3 regions of the Pedobacter sp. AC212 genome follow, and region 2 is predicted to be linked to each of the others. Evidence: riboswitches for the same ligand, from Rfam matches in the RefSeq annotation. Region 2 holds a riboswitch; each other region holds the start of a gene.
The links. A riboswitch is a leader RNA that binds a small molecule or an ion and turns the genes downstream of it on or off. The one in region 2 is predicted to bind S-adenosylmethionine.
Positions count from the first base shown of each region.

Region 1: it holds a riboswitch for S-adenosylmethionine, as region 2 does, so the genes downstream of both, metH (methionine synthase) here and ACZZZC_RS13535 (O-acetylhomoserine aminocarboxypropyltransferase/cysteine synthase family protein) in region 2, are expected to answer to the same signal.
Region 3: it holds a riboswitch for S-adenosylmethionine, as region 2 does, so the genes downstream of both, ACZZZC_RS12400 (SusC/RagA family TonB-linked outer membrane protein) here and ACZZZC_RS13535 (O-acetylhomoserine aminocarboxypropyltransferase/cysteine synthase family protein) in region 2, are expected to answer to the same signal.

Region 1 covers NZ_OZ409870.1:5,231,231-5,236,807, reverse strand. The annotation lists gene ACZZZC_RS22650 (hypothetical protein) at 1-179, shown strand, start outside; gene ACZZZC_RS22645 (Bax inhibitor-1/YccA family protein) at 220-963, shown strand; gene ACZZZC_RS22640 (hypothetical protein) at 963-1,136, shown strand; SAM riboswitch class I at 1,253-1,358, shown strand; gene metH (methionine synthase) at 1,523-5,239, shown strand; gene ACZZZC_RS22630 (four helix bundle protein) at 5,278-5,577, shown strand, end outside.
Region 2 covers NZ_OZ409870.1:3,092,356-3,097,932, forward strand. The annotation lists gene ACZZZC_RS13525 (trans-sulfuration enzyme family protein) at 2-1,117, shown strand; gene ACZZZC_RS13530 (hypothetical protein) at 1,362-2,369, opposite strand; SAM riboswitch class I at 2,562-2,672, shown strand; gene ACZZZC_RS13535 (O-acetylhomoserine aminocarboxypropyltransferase/cysteine synthase family protein) at 2,964-4,295, shown strand; gene ACZZZC_RS13540 (homoserine O-acetyltransferase family protein) at 4,356-5,438, shown strand.
Region 3 covers NZ_OZ409870.1:2,859,117-2,864,693, reverse strand. The annotation lists gene ACZZZC_RS12405 (peroxiredoxin family protein) at 1-1,263, opposite strand, end outside; SAM riboswitch class I at 1,392-1,492, shown strand; gene ACZZZC_RS12400 (SusC/RagA family TonB-linked outer membrane protein) at 1,836-5,009, shown strand; gene ACZZZC_RS12395 (SusD/RagB family nutrient-binding outer membrane lipoprotein) at 5,020-5,577, shown strand, end outside.

The DNA of each region.
Region 1 (5,577 bases), 2.1 Mb from region 2:
AAGATGGATGGATTGTTGGCGTAAATTTTCAAGAACACGTTATTTCCGAATTTAAAGACAATAACATAGATTACTATATCAACTTTGGGGGAGCTTTTGATAATCTGCCATGGCGTACACTTAAACCGCTACAGTTCTTTAAAAAAGTTGAAGAACTCTTGACAAAAAGATTAAACTAAATTGTTATTTTTAAAATCATTTAAATACACAAAATTAAAAATGGAACAACAAAATTATAATTATCAAACCAATAGTGTCTTTGTACAGGAAAACTCCGTATCGAAGAAGTTTTTTGCAAACGTATTCCTTTGGATGTTTGTAGCGTTGGCTTTATCAACTCTATCTGCTTTTTATATTTCAAACACGGAGTCAGCATTAAGATCATTAATCGATTTTGAAACAGGAAGAAGAACTGCGTTAGGTTATGTAGCCATGTTTGCACCACTAGGGCTAGTTTTAGTAATGGGGGCTGGCTTTTCTAGACTATCTTATGGCGCCTTGTTAGGTGTGTTTGTACTGTTTTCTGTGCTGCTGGGCGTAAGTTTGAGTTTTATTCTCTTAATTTACACTGGCACATCGATTATAACTTGTTTTGCTGCAGCCGCAGGTATTTTTGGTATAATGGCTGTAATGGGCTATACAACAAATATAGATTTGAGTAAGTTCGGCCCAATTTTAATGGTTGGTGTTGCCGGTTTATTTATAGCCAGTATTGCAAACATGTTTATTAAAAGTGAACAGTTTAGCTTAATTATGGCATTTGTTGGTATTGCTGTTTTTACAGCATTGACTGCATACGATGTTCAAAAAATTAAAAGAATTGGAATGGGAATTGAAGAAAGCGGAGAATCAATTCCATCTGCTGATACAAAGAAATTAGCTATAATGGCAGCTTTGTCGCTATACCTTGATTTTATCAATATCTTCCTTTTCTTACTACGCATTTTCGGAAGTAGAAAATAATGAGCAAGTTTTTGGTAATCGCTTTTTTCATTTTAGTTGGCGGCACTATCCAGGCAATTACTGTAACTTATATTACAGATCATATCTTTATTAGTTGTTTGCCTGGTGCTTTTTGGATGGGATATTTGATTACCTACTACAACAAAAGATTCGGAAAAAGGGAGGCTGTTTAAAGCACTCAAACAAAACAATATTCTTAAGGCTGTGCAAATTTGCATGGCCTTTGTAATTTTATTTGGCAGCAGAGCGATAATTTTTGGAATTGATGTTGCTTTGTTGCATTTTTGTACGCTTATTAAGAAAGACGGAGGGATTAGACCCAACGAAGTCTTAGCAACCTGTGACCACACAAGGTGCTACATTCTATCCCGATTTTAATCGGGGGCAGATAAGTTTAGGATTACGATTCTCGTACCAACTTTTTAAATAAGCTTTTTTAGTACTTAGTATATAGTCTTTAGTATTTAGATAACAAATGCCAGATTACATATTGAGTTGAAATGTAGTTACATCTCGTGTCGAATGTCTTGATACTCGATACTAACTACTAAATACTAGTATGAGCATAAGAGAAGAATTAGAAAAACGTATTTTAGTAATTGATGGTGCGATGGGTACCATGATTCAGCGTTATACTTTAACCGAAGAGGATTTTAGAGGGGAACGTTTTAAAGATCATCCGTGTGATGTAAAAGGCAATAACGATTTGCTCAACATCACTCGGCCTGATATTATTAAAGCCATACATCTTGAATATTTAGCCGCTGGTGCGGATATTATCGAAACCAACACCTTCAGTACACAAAGAATTTCCATGGCTGATTACCAGATGGAAGATCTTTCTTATGAGTTAAGCTTTGAAGGTGCGAGGGTGGCAAAAGAGGCTGCTATTGAATTTATGGCGGCTAATCCCGATCGGAAATGTTTTGTTGCAGGTGCAATTGGGCCAACCAACAGAACCCTTTCGATGTCGCCAAATGTAAACGACCCAGGTTTTAGGGCGGTTTATTTTGATGAACTGGAAGCGGCATATTATGAACAAGTTCGCGGTTTGGTAGATGGAGGTTCTGATGTGCTTCTCATCGAAACCATCTTTGATACACTAAATGCAAAAGTAGCCATTGTGGCCATTAAAAAATATGAAGAAGTAGTTGGTCGTAAGCTCGAAATTATGATTTCGGGAACGATTACCGACGCTTCTGGAAGAACGCTTTCTGGTCAAACAGCAGAAGCTTTCTTAAATTCGGTAATGCATGCAAAACCTTTAAGCATTGGTTTTAACTGTGCTTTAGGGGCAAAAGAGATGCGTCCGCACATCGAAGAGCTGGCTACCAAAGCGGGTTGTTACGTTTCTGCTTATCCAAATGCCGGCTTGCCGAATGAATTTGGTGCTTACGACGAACAACCACATGAAACGGCTCACTTGGTCGACGATTTTATCCAATCTGGATTTGTAAATATCGTGGGTGGCTGTTGCGGCACCACTCCTGATCACATTGGCTGCATTGCAAAGAATGCTAAAAAAGCTTCGCCACGGAAATTGCCAACTATTGAGCCTTTTATGCGCTTAAGCGGATTGGAGCCTGTAACGATAACGCCAGACAGTATTTTTGTAAACGTTGGCGAAAGGACAAACATCACCGGATCTCCAAAATTTTCAAAGTTAATTTTAGGTGGCGATTACGAAGCGGCCTTGGCTGTGGCCCTACAACAGGTAGAAGGTGGAGCGCAGATTATTGATGTAAACATGGATGAAGGCATGCTCGATTCGGAAGCTGCCATGACGAAGTTTTTAAATCTGATTGCCTCCGAACCTGATATTGCCAAATTGCCTATCATGGTCGATTCCTCTAAGTGGTCGGTGATAGAAAATGGATTGAAATGTTTGCAGGGAAAAGGAATTGTGAATTCTATTTCACTTAAAGAAGGTGAAGATAAGTTTCGTGAAAGTGCCCGTAAAATTATGCAATATGGCGCTGCCGTTGTTGTAATGGCTTTTGATGAACAAGGCCAGGCCGATAACTACGAACGGAGAAAAGAGATTTGTAAACGAAGCTATGATATTCTGGTGCATGAAATCGGTTTTCCTCCTGAAGACATTATTTTCGACCCGAATATCCTTACCGTAGCCACAGGTTTAGAAGAACATAATAACTACGCGGTAGATTTTATTAACGCTACCCGTTGGATCAAAGAAAACCTGCCACATGCAAAAGTAAGTGGTGGTGTATCAAATATTTCGTTTTCATTTAGAGGAAATAATGTTGTTCGCGAAGCGATGCACTCTGCATTTCTATACCATGCCATTCAGGCCGGTTTAGATATGGGGATTGTAAATGCAGGTATGCTTGAGGTGTATCAGGAAATTCCACCCGAACTTTTGGAGAGGGTAGAAGATGTACTTTTGAACCGACGGGATGATGCTACAGAGAGATTGGTTGAATATGCTGATACGGTAAAATCAAAAGGGAAAGAAATTATAAAAGACGAAGAATGGAGGAAAGGACCGGTTGAAGAACGCCTATCTCACTCCCTGGTAAAAGGAATTGTAGAGTATCTTGACGATGATGTTGAAGAAGCTCGTCAAAAATATGCCCGCCCAATACAAGTGATTGAAGGACCATTGATGGACGGAATGAACATTGTTGGTGATTTATTTGGTGCTGGAAAAATGTTTTTGCCTCAGGTGGTAAAGTCGGCCAGGGTGATGAAGAAAGCGGTGGCTTATTTGCTTCCTTTTATTGAGCAGGAGAAACTAGATAATCCAGATCAGGATCAGAATTCCTCGGCAGGGAAAGTATTGATGGCTACCGTTAAAGGTGATGTTCATGATATCGGGAAGAACATTGTGGGGGTAGTTTTAGCTTGTAATAACTTCGAAATTGTAGATATGGGCGTGATGGTTCCTGCGCAGGAGATCATCAAAAAAGCGAGGGAAATAAATGCCGATATTATTGGCTTAAGTGGGTTAATTACACCATCACTTGATGAAATGGTGCACTTTGCCAAAGAAATGGAACGAGAAGGTTTTACCATTCCATTAATTATTGGTGGAGCAACCACGTCACGGATTCACGCGGCTGTAAAAGTTGCCCCAAATTATTCTGGCCCGGCTATTCATGTTTTAGATGCATCGCGAAGTGTTACTGTTTGCAGTACGCTGATGAATCCTGAAACAAAAGGTGACTACGTTGCTGGCATCAAAGCGGAGTATGAAAAAGCCAGGGAAGCGCATTTGAACAAGCGTTCTGATAAGCGTTTCAAAACCATTGAAGAAGCACGGACAAATAAATTTAAGATAGATTTCGATCGAAATTTACCAGTTCCTGAATTTACCGGAACCAGGGTTTTTGATAATTATCCTTTGGATGAATTAGTTCCATATATCGATTGGACACCATTTTTCCATACCTGGGAACTTCGCGGAAGCTACCCGAAAATATTTGATGATAAAAATGTTGGGAGTGAAGCAAAAAAGCTTTTTGATGATGCGCAGGCATTATTGAAACGGATCTTAGATGAAAAGTTGTTAACGGCTAGAGCGGTAATTGGATTTTGGCCAGCAAACGCCGTTGGAGACGACATTCATTTGGAGGTCGAAAGTCAGAAGTCCGAAGTCGGAAGTCTACCTGGCGATTTTGGACTTAGTACTGAAGACTCAAGACTAGTTACTATCCACACTCTTCGTCAGCAAGCCGAAAAGGTTGATGGTCAGCCGTATTATGCTTTGTCTGATTTCATTGCTCCTAAAGAATCTGGTATTCAAGATTATTTTGGCTGCTTTGCTTTAACTGCAGGAATAGGGATTGATGAGTTGGTAGCAGAATTTGAGGCCAATCATGATGATTATAATAGCATTATGGCGAAAGCATTAGCAGATCGTTTGGCTGAAGCTTTTGCCGAACGCATGCACGAGCGGGTTCGGAAAGAATATTGGGGTTATGCGAAGGATGAAAATTTAAGTAATCAGGAATTGATCAAGGAGGAATATGCAGGTATTCGTCCGGCACCGGGTTATCCTGCTTGTCCGGAACACACGGAAAAGGGAACTTTGTTTAGCTTGCTTGATGCGGAGAACAAAATTGGCTTACACTTAACAGAAAGTTACGCCATGTATCCAACAGCTGCGGTGAGTGGTTTTTACTTTGCCCATCCAGAATCAAGATATTTCGGCCTGGGAAAGATCACCAAAGATCAGGTGGAAGATTACGCAATCAGAAAAGGAATGACGATGGAGGAAGCAGAGAAGTGGCTCTCGCCTAATTTAGCATATTGATATAGTATTTAGTACATAGTATAAAGTAATTAGACAAGATGCATAATTTTAGGGAGCTTAAAGTTTGGAAAATGGGAATTGAAATCTCTAAAATGGTTTTTCAAGTTACTAGAACTTTTCCTGTGGAAGAAAGATATTCTCTAACCTCTCAACTAACTCGTTGTGCTATTTCAATTCCTTCAAATATTGCTGAAGGATGTGGAAGGAAATCTGCCAAGGAACTAAATCAATTTTTAAGCATTAGTTTAGGGTCTGCTTTTGAATTAGAAACGCAAATGATATTAGCTTACGAATTTGGATATATGGATAAAGCGATTTTCGACAATGCAATAATCCAA
Region 2 (5,577 bases):
TATGAAACCCGAAACCCTTGCTATTCACGCATCTAATCTTGTTAAAAACACTACCGGAGATGTTACCCCGCCAATAAACTTATCGACAACTTTTTTTCGTGATGAGAATGGAGGCTACCCCGGAGGGCACATGTATAGCCGCGTGAGCAACCCAAACAGGTCTGCTTTAGAAAACACTGTAGCTAAATTAGAATATGGTGAGGATGCAGCAGCTTTTGCTTCTGGAAATAATTGTGGAATGAGTTTGTTTCAGGCATTAAAACCTGGCAGCCATATTATTGCTCCTGACGATATGTATTGGGGAATAAAAAAGCAGCTTCTCACCATATTTAACGAAGTTTTAGAATTTGATTTTGTTGATCAAACTGATTTGGAATTAATTAAATCGAGTATAAAACCAAATACCAAATTAATTTGGATAGAAACCCCATCAAACCCATTACTAAAAATTACGGATATTGAAGAAATCGGGAAAATTGCAAAGCAGAACAACATTACCTTTGCTTGCGACAGTACCTTCGCCTCTCCTATTCTACAGAATCCAATTTTGTTAGGCGCTGACATTGTAATGCATAGCAGTACTAAATATTTGGGTGGCCACAGCGATGTTTTAGGTGGAATCTTGGTCACTGCCAAAAAAGATGAGCTTTGGGAAAAAATAAAAAATATACAACAAACCGGTGGAGCGGTTCCTTCTCCGTTTGATTGTTATCTACTCTGTAGAAGTATAAAAACCCTGGCTTACCGCATGAAGGGCCATTGCGAAAACGGCAAATTAGTTGCGCAATATCTGGTTAACCATCCAAAAGTAGAGGCTGTATTCTTCCCCGGATTAGAAACGCATCCTCAATATGAGATTGCTAAAAAACAGATGAAGGATTTTGGTGGAATGATGTCGTTCTTAGTTAAAGGTGATGTAGAAGAAACGAGCAGAGTGGTTAATAATGTAAAGCTGTTTGCGCAAGCAACCAGCTTAGGAGGCGTGGAAAGTTTAATTGAACACCGTTATTCAGTTGAGGGGCCAGACAGTAAAACCCCAAAAAATCTTTTAAGAATTTCCGTGGGCTTGGAGCACGTGGATGATATTATTGCTGATTTAGAACAAGCACTTGGGTAACTTAGCCCGTCATTGCGAGGCACGAAGCAATCTTAAAACTATGAGTTTTAACAAATGAAATAAGATTGCTAACGGTGTTTCAAATAGCAACCTAGTAGTCACTTGCTGGCAAAACTCTGTTTTTAAATCGCAGCCTATGGGTGGCAAACTATTTAACTTTACCCCTTCATTTTTCCCATAGGGCCTACAGCAAAAAGCGGGATTGCAAATCCATAAGAATTACAATCCCGCTCATATTCAAAATCTATTTAGGATTACAAACCGTTACCAATTTCGTAGAATAATTTGGTTCTAATGGCTCGTTTGTTTGCGCCAACCGCTGAGAACCAGTATTTGCAGGACAAGCAATATCGCCGGCAGCATCATAAACAATCTTATTTCCATTCGCCAACAACTCCTTCGGTACATAAACCTGAACTTTAGTAACCGAATAACCAGACGGAAAATAGCGAACGTAATAACCGTCAGGGTGTTTTGTCCAAATACCACTTGGCACATCGGCCCTTGGTGGCGCCATACCTGCAATAATGGCGTATTTTTCCATATCGGCATAGGTATAGTTGCCAGAAGAAACCAGTTGACGGATATTGTTTTCAGCCTCGAAAACAGCTTTAATCCCTGAGGGAAGCTGATCTTTAGCTTTTTCCATTACATCGAAAGGTAAAATACCTAAGGCACCGCCTTCCAGTTGGGTTAACTGTTTCGGTGTTAAAAGTTTCAATGCTGTTAGCTTTACTGTACCTGCATAATCAGCAAATTTTGTTCTGGCAATAATCGTCCAAAGCAAAATTTGAATATCATGCTGTTCCACCTCTGGATGTTTTTCTGCGCTCTTTAAAATGGCAACCACAATCTCTTCTTTCGGACCTAAAACAGGAGCAAACATGTAGCCATCCCCTTTCGAAGGTGCAAAAGTTCCGGCTTTTAAACAGTAGCTCTTATTTGTCATTTCATAAAATCCCTCGCACAAAACGAAACCTCCATCAGGGTTTTTAGGCAGTAAATATAGCGGCTGAAATTTTGCCTTAGCATTAAAATCAGGCATTTTTTCACCCTCGCGGTTTACATCTTCAAATGCTGTAGTAATGGCAGCGGGTTGCTTTAAAAATTTATCAACACCAAGAGCTTTAGCACCTTGTGCCGTTCCAACTTTTAATAGTTTGTCTTTTAATCCCCCGAATTGTGCCTGAGCTGTTAATCCTGATATTGCAATTAGCAGTACTAAGGAAGTAGATTTTATTTTTTTCATCATGATTAGATAGGTATGACAAACATAAAATTTTTAAGGTTAAGTTTATTTTATGATTTCAAATTAAAATTACGAATTTGATTCACAAGCACTTAACAAATTATCAGAATTTAATTTTGTTGTTTCGAAATTAAATTAGATATTTGAAATATTATTTGGTGAACAACTGAATAAAAGTCAATCTTTAATCGGATTGATTTATAAAGAAGTGGCGAGAGACTGGCTCCGTGACCCACTGGCAACCCTCAGAAAGAGAAGGTGCCAATTCCTGACCAAGTAACATGGTGTTATTTGGAGATATAAATTATAACTGATGAAAATACTAAATCTTCAATCGCAAAGCGAACCTCAGCTAAACCTCAATCAGGTAGAGAACTCTTCTATTTCATTGATTTGTTGTGATATGCGGGCGATTACTTGTATGTGCTGTTGCATACAGTAATTTAAAAATCTTCCTCCTTTGTTTCTTTTTCAAATTGGAAGGTCCCGATAGATCGGGATACGCCCTACAAAATTATCTTGATTTATGGTGATAAATTTTATAACCATAAGCTTGAAATCAATCTTCAACATTCATTTAATCAATCATTTAGAATTATGTCAACTTCATATAAATTTGAAACACTACAGTTACACGCTGGCCAGGAAATAGACCCAACCACAGGATCAAGAGCAGTTCCAATTTATCAAACTACCTCTTATGGATTTAAAAATGCCGAACATGGCGCTAATCTTTTCGCTTTAAAAGAATTTGGCAATATCTATACTCGTTTAATGAACCCAACGACTGATGTTTTTGAAAAAAGAATTGCGGCGTTGGAAGGTGGAGTTGCAGCGTTAGCAACAGCATCTGGTCAGGCGGCACAGTTTATTGCATTACATAATATTTTAGAAGCGGGAGATAGCATTGTTTCCTCAACACATATTTACGGAGGAACTTACAATCAATTTAAGGTGGCTTTCAAACGCCTGGGCATCCATGTAGATTTTGCAAATCCAGATGTGCCTGAAGAATTTGAGCAAAAGATAACAGAGAAAACAAAAGCGATCTACTTAGAAACCATTGGAAATCCGGCTTTCAGCATTCCTGATTTTGAGAAGATCGCAGCAATTGCGAAGAAATACGATCTTCCTTTCATCGTGGATAATACTTTTGGTGCTGGAGGTTATTTATTTAAACCTTTGGAACATGGCGCTAACATCGTAGTAGAATCTGCAACAAAATGGATTGGCGGACATGGAACCAGCATTGGAGGCGTAATTGTTGATGGTGGAAATTATAATTGGGGCAATGGAAAATTTCCGCAGTTCACCGAGCCATCAGAAGGTTATCATGGATTGGTTTTTAATGATGTTTTCGGCATCGGCGGCCCATTTGGTAACATTCAATTCATCATTCGTGCTCGAGTTGAGGGTTTAAGAGATTTGGGTCCTGCCCTTTCGCCTTTCAATTCATTCCTTTTATTGCAAGGTTTAGAAACGTTATCTCTTCGCGTACAACGCCATGTAGATAATGCTTTGGAGTTGGCCACCTGGTTAGAAAATCATCCGCTTGTTAAAGAAGTTCATTATCCAGGTTTAGCAAGCAGCAAATACAATAATCTGGCAAAAAAATATTTGAGCAATGGTTTCGGTGGTGTTTTATCTTTCGAATTAAATGGCACCAAGGAAAATGCAACCCAAGTTATAGATCAGTTAAAACTGGTTTCTCATTTAGCAAATGTCGGCGATGCTAAAACGCTGATTATTCAGCCTTCGGCAACCACACATCAACAATTAAGTGAAACGGAACAATTAGCTGCAGGTGTAAAACCAAATGCGTTAAGGGTTTCAGTTGGTATTGAGCATATCGATGACATTAAAGCAGATTTTGAGCAGGCTTTTGCTACTATCAGCGCTCACGCAACTGCTGAAAGTTTACAAGCCTAATACTATCCATCCCTCGAAAGGGTTGCAACAAAACATGTTTAAAAATTTACAGTCAATAATATGACCGATAGAAGTTCAAAGACCTCTTCAGAGGTTGGGGTGTATAATTATCCCAAACAGTTTAAGTTAGAAAGTGGCAAGAAAATTCGAAACTTGCAAATCGCTTTTCAAACTTATGGAAAATTAAATGCCAAAAAAGATAACGTAATTTGGGTTTGCCATGCTTTAACCGCAAATGACGATGTTTTTGAGTGGTGGGAAGGTCTGTTTGGGCAAAATGCTTTGTTTAATCCGGAAGAACATTATATCATTTGTGCGAATGTTTTGGGTTCGAACTACGGAACAACCAATCCTTTAAGTACCAATCCTGTAAACGGTTTACCTTATTATCTATCATTCCCACAATTTACTATCCGCGATTTTGTATCTGCTCACCAACTATTGGCCGATCATTTAGGCATTGGAAACATCAAATTATTAATTGGCGGTTCATTAGGAGGTCAGCAGGCAGTAGAATGGGGAATAATTGAGCCGAACAGAATTGAGAATCTTATTTTGGTTGCTACAAATGCTGTTCATTCTCCGTGGGGAATTGCTTTTAATGAAAGCCAGCGTTTGGCGATTACCACCGATAGAACTTTTTACGCTAACCAGCCAGATGGCGGTAGTAAGGGACTTAAAACCGCTCGTAGTATAGCGCTTTTGAGCTACAGAACTTACCATGCTTATGGCAATACGCAGGTAGAAAGCGTAAACGATAAAACGGATAATTTCAGGGCTTCATCATACCAAAATTATCAGGGAGAGAAATTGATAAACCGCTTCAATGCTTATAGTTACTATTATTTAACTAAAGCAATGGATAGCCACAACGTTGGTCGCAACCGTAAATCAATTGCCGAGGCTTTGAAGCTAATTAAAGCAAATACGCTAGTTATAGGAATTGAAAATGACTTCCTGTTTCCAATTTCGGAGCAGAAATTTTTAGCTGATCATATTAACGATGCGGAATTTGCCTCCATTCATTCTGAATATGGTCATGATGGTTTCTTGATCGAAACTAATGCATTAACAAACATCATCGGAAATTTCATTAAGGAAAGCAGAAACAAAAAAATTATCAAGTTGCAGCATACTGCCTAATCAGGCAGAAGCATGAACGGTGGAAGGTTTAAAATAAAAACCCAAGGTTAAAAACATAGAAATAATTAATCAGTCACGGAAAACTAGGGTACCTAATTCAGTGTAAATCCGTGTTTCCGTGGCAAATAAAAAATAGCAA
Region 3 (5,577 bases), 230 kb from region 2:
TTTTTTTGACAACAATCCATCAATTTCATCATTAAATGCTTTGACGAAATCAGTGTAATATTTTCCCGTTGCTGGTCCACTATAACCTGTATGGATCTGAGCAACATTTCCATTTTTATCGATGATGATCATCGTTGGAAAAGAAAGGAAATTACTTAGTCCAGGAAGTGATTCTGCAACCTGTTTTTTATCGGGTTTGCCAGCAATCACCTGATCATATTCAATGCCAAACTTATCGCGAAATCTTCCTAATGCTTTTTTTACATAAGCCGAATCCAGTTGCCGCTCATAATGAATGCCAATAACTTCAACGCCACGACTGCGATTTTCCTTGTACCATGGAGCGATGAATGCTGCCTCATCTACACAATTAGGGCACCAGGTTCCGGTAATCGTCAGGATCACCACTTTATTTTTAAATTTTTCATCCTTTAACGAAATCTTCTTTCCATTAACATCCGGAAGAGAAAAGTCAAGCGTTTTATACCCATCTTTTAAAAAAGTTAATTTGGTCGCATCCGGGAGGGCAGCATTTTGATTTTGAGTTCCGGTGAAGGGCGTATTCCCCCTGGCACTCACTACTTCTCCCACAATTTTACCTTCTTTTGAAAATGTGCCTTTGTAGTAAGCAGGGCTCGAACCGATGAAACCGGAAAGATAAAAATGGTTTCCATCAACACTGCCTTCAAGATAGCGGGAATCGCCGGTAATGCGGAGAAATGTACCTGTAATTTTATTTCCGGCCTGCTTAAAAAGTCCTACTGCATTTTCCTTTTTGCCATTCTGTGACTGAAAAACAATATCGTATTTTCCAGAAAAATCTGCATCTGGTGCCTGACCACTGGTTGCAAACCGATATTGCTTTGCTTTACTGGCATACACAGGCAGTGGTTTTCCAGATCCATCCTGTCTCTTCAATACGCCGACAAGTGAATCTTTCTGGATTTTAAAAGCAAGAACATTGTCGAACTGATCCAGGTTAATCAACAATGAATCTCCTTTCCTTTTTACAACTCCCCCGTCGAAGCGCTCATCGGCATTTAAAAAGCTGAGAAAGGGTTGATCACCGTTTCTATTTTTAATTTCAAAATTAAATGGTACTTCAACACCGGGTTTGAGATTAAAGACACCTCTCCAGATTCCATCTGCCCGAAAAGATTTCGGAGATTCGACACTATTGCTTTTGATTTCATTTTTTGACTGCGCTGCTGCATTCTGTAGGAAAAGTCCTGCTACAACTATTAAAATATATTTTATTTTCATGGGATGTTGATCAATTAACAGCGCAAATGTAGGCATGATTAGCCTTAAGAAAAAAATATTTAAACAAAATCTATAGAATTACTAGACAATATGATTTTTCTATTATCTTTGCGCCAGTTATTTTAAAATACTTATCAAGAAAGGTGGAGGGAATGGCCCTGTGAAACCTTAGCAACCAGCCTTAGGTATGGTGCTAATTCCATCCCGGAAAGTCCGGGATAGTTAAGTCAGTTGAAGGCCAAATCATTGTTAATGAATATGAGAGCACTCCTGATTTATAGGAGTGCTTTTTTTTATAAGCGGATTGCTACAATTGATAAGTGTTGATCTATCAGAAAAATAAATTAAATGGAAAAAACTAACGAGCAAAAATCAATTTACGCATGCATTTCAAACCGAAGTAAAAGAGACCGAATGCGAACGGGTATTTGTACAGACTAAAGTTAGCAAATACCACAAAAACTTAAAATTTTCATTATTAGTGTGTTAAAAAATTCGTCAAAAGCGGAGTGGAAGAGCTTTGCCTAAATTTCGCGACATCATCCCTTAATTAATCATCAACAATATCTATTATGTTCAACAAGATTAAGCTTCCGGCAATATTATTTCTGCTATTGCTTTCCCCATTCGTACGTGCACAAAACATCTCCATATCAGGCACGGTTAAAAGTTCATCAGGAGAAACTCTGCCCGGTGTTTCCATTTTTGTAAAAGGTACCAAACAGGCAGTAACAAGTAATGGTGCCGGCAGTTTTACCATTACGGTAACTGGCAAAAGCACATTGGTATTTTCTTATATCGGCTTCGCTACTAAAGAAGTGGAAGTATCTGGCGATACACAGGTGCTCAACGTGGTTTTAAATGATGCGGATAACGCTTTAGATGAAGTTGTGGTTACGGCTCTGGGTATCTCGAGACAAAAAAAATCGCTGGGTTATGCCGTACAGGAGCTCAAAGGTGAGAGCTTGACTGAAGCGAGGGAAAGCAACCTGGTAAATGCGTTGGCGGGTAAGGTTGCTGGCGTGAGGGTAACCAATAGCCAGGGCGATATGGGTTCTTCCCGCATAGTGATTAGAGGAGAAACTTCTATTTCTGGCAATAATCAGCCGCTTTTTGTTGTGGATGGTATACCGGTTGACAATTCGCAGCTCAATTCCGCTGGCGCAAGAGATTACGCAAATACAATTTCCGATATCAATCCAAATGATATAGAATCAATCAGTGTGCTTAAAGGCCCGAACGCAGCAGCGTTGTACGGCTCAAGGGCAGCGGCCGGAGTAGTTATTATCAAAACAAAATCCGGAAAATCGAAAAAGGGTTTGGGGGTCAGCTTTAACTCCAATGGGGTTATTGAAAGTTTACTTACACTGCCAAAGTACCAGGATATTTTTGGTCAGGGATCAGAAGGCAAGTTTAGCTACGTAGATGGCAAGGGTGCCGGAACGAATGACGGTGTGGATGAAAGCTGGGGCCCGAGAATGGATGGCAGGCTGATTCCCCAGTTTTTTTCAAAGGGAGTAGCCGTTCCATTTGTAGCCAATCCAAATAATGTTCGTGATTTTTTTGAAACTGGCTATTCTCTTTCCAATGGCATTGCCCTTGAAGATGCCGGAGAGAAATTTGATTACCGCTTATCCTACAACAATCTAAAACAGGTTGGTGTGGTGCCTAACTCCGGGCAGGACAAGAATTCGTTTGCCCTGAACACCACTTTGAGAATTACGCCCAAGTTGACCCTTACTGCCAACGCAAATTACAGTAAACTTGGTTCTGACAACTTACCAGGAACGGGCGGTTCCAGGTCGACCAGTACCATGCTTCAGTTTACCTGGTTTGGCAGACAGGTAGACATTAATCAATTGAAAAACTACCGGGATGAAAACGGAAACACTTTCAACTGGAACACCAGTTACTACAGTAATCCGTACTGGGTGGCCTATGAAAATACAGTATCACAAAACCGGAACAGGATTATCGGAAACATTGGCCTGAATTATAAAATTACTGATGGTCTTAACTTTAACTTCCGTTCGGGAACGGATTATTACAATGATCGCCGCAAAATCAGGATTGCATATGGTACTAACGGAACTCCATTTGGTTCCTATACCGAAAGTGCTTTTACCGTGAACGAAAGCAATACCGATGCAACCTTGAACTACACTAAACAGCTTAATGATGATTTCAGCGTGGAAGCCTTATTGGGAACAAATATACGTTCAAGATATATCGAACAAAATGATCAGAGTGCACCGAGGCTTGCTGTCGCTGGCTTATATACTTTGAACAATTCCAGAGATCCGCTTACCTCTTCTAATAATTATAGTAAATTGAAATCCTACAGTGGTTACGCATCGGCGCAGATTGGATTTAGGAATTACCTTTTTGCAAATGTGACGGCCCGTAACGACTGGTCATCGACATTGCCGGCCCAGAACAGATCTTATTTCTACCCTTCCTTTAACGGAAGCCTTGTGCTGACAGAGGCTTTTGATATCAAGAGCGAGGTGCTCGATTATGCCAAAATTCGTGGAGGTTGGTCAAAAGTAGGTAAGGATGCCGATCCATATCGCCTGATTAACACTTATTCTTTCAGTGCCCCTTTTGGGAGCAATCCTCAACTCAGCCCTTCGGCCACGGATTTGAACCCTGATCTGAAACCTGAAACCACGACCTCATCTGAATTAGGAGCAGAAGCTGTGTTGTTCAACAAGCGCCTTCGTTTTGATGTAAGTTTATACAATACCAATAGCTACGACCAGATTTTAAGTGTGGATGTTAGTCAAAGTACCGGATTCAGGTCCAAATTATTAAATGCAGGAAAAATCAACAATAAAGGCGTGGAAGTACAATTGGGGGTTACTCCTATCAGAAAGCAGCTGACCTGGGATATTGATGTGAATTATGCCGCGAACAGAAGTAAGGTCATCGAGCTGGATCAAGCGGGGCTGTTGCAAAACTATGTCGTGGCAACGAACTCGGCTCAAGTCATCGCAGCTGTTGGCCAACCTTATGGAACGCTGTTTGGTAACGCTTTTTTAAGAGATGGCAGTGGAAATATCATCGTCAATGCAACAGGAGCTCCACAGACTGATCCTACCAAAAGGGTCCTGGGTAAATATACACCAGATTGGATAGGCGGCATATCCAATACCTTCACCTATAAGGGTATTAGTTTGGGCGTGTTGATTGATGCCAGCTTTGGCGGCTCAATTTACAACGGCACCTATGCAACAGGAACCTATACAGGCGTGCTGGCCTCTACCCTGCCAGGCAGAGCGGCAGAATTTGGGGGAATTTCCTATTATTATCCGGGAAATGTGAAAGCAAATGGAACGGTAAGACTGGCTGATGGTGCTACGGCGCCTGCCGGTGTAACGGTTTACGATGACGGGATGATTTTCGACGGGGTAACGGCTGATGGGAAACGCAATGAGAAAATACTTTCTGCACAAACCTATTACAAGTCGTTTCGCACCATTGATGAGGCCAATATATTTGATGCTTCCTACGTCAAACTCCGCGAGATTAAACTGAGCTATAACCTACCCTCGAAATGGATACGTCCTTTAAGTCTGCAAGGCGTCTCGGTATCACTTGTAGGAAGAAACCTGGCGATACTGCACCGTAATGTAGCCGATATCGATCCGGAGGTAGCCTTTAACACTGGTAATGGCCAGGGGCTTGAGAGCCTTTCTAACCCAACAACCCGCAGCTATGGCATTAACCTGAACATTAAATTTTAATCCTATCCACATGAAAAATAAATTTATATATATCACTGCTTTCGTTTCAATTTTAGCAGCCTCCTGCGGCAAGGAACTCGACGAAGTAAACATCAATCCGAACGCTACTGAAAATGCACAGCCTGATTATCTGCTTACTGCTGCGATAAAAAACACTACCGATGCCTATTGGGGAACAACAAACAACATGAATTCGAGTCTTCTTTTTGCGCAACACTGGGCAAAGGTCCAGTATACCGAAGAAGATCGCTTTATTTATTCCAACAGTAGTTTTATCTCTTTATGGTCTACTTTGTACTCGCAAAGTATCACCGGTTTTAACAAGATCATTGAAATCGGAAATACCACCGCCAATCCAAACTACCGGGGTGTGGCTTTAACTTTAAGGTCCTGGTCATTCCTGTTGCTTACAGATGCCTATGGGGATATTCCCTACAGCCAGGCAGGAAAATTAGACGAATTCATTACGCCAGCTTATGACAAACAAAAAGACGTCTATTTTGGCCTCTTGGAAGATCTGAAAAATGCTAAAAATGCTCTTGATCCTGCAGGGAAAGCCATTACAGGT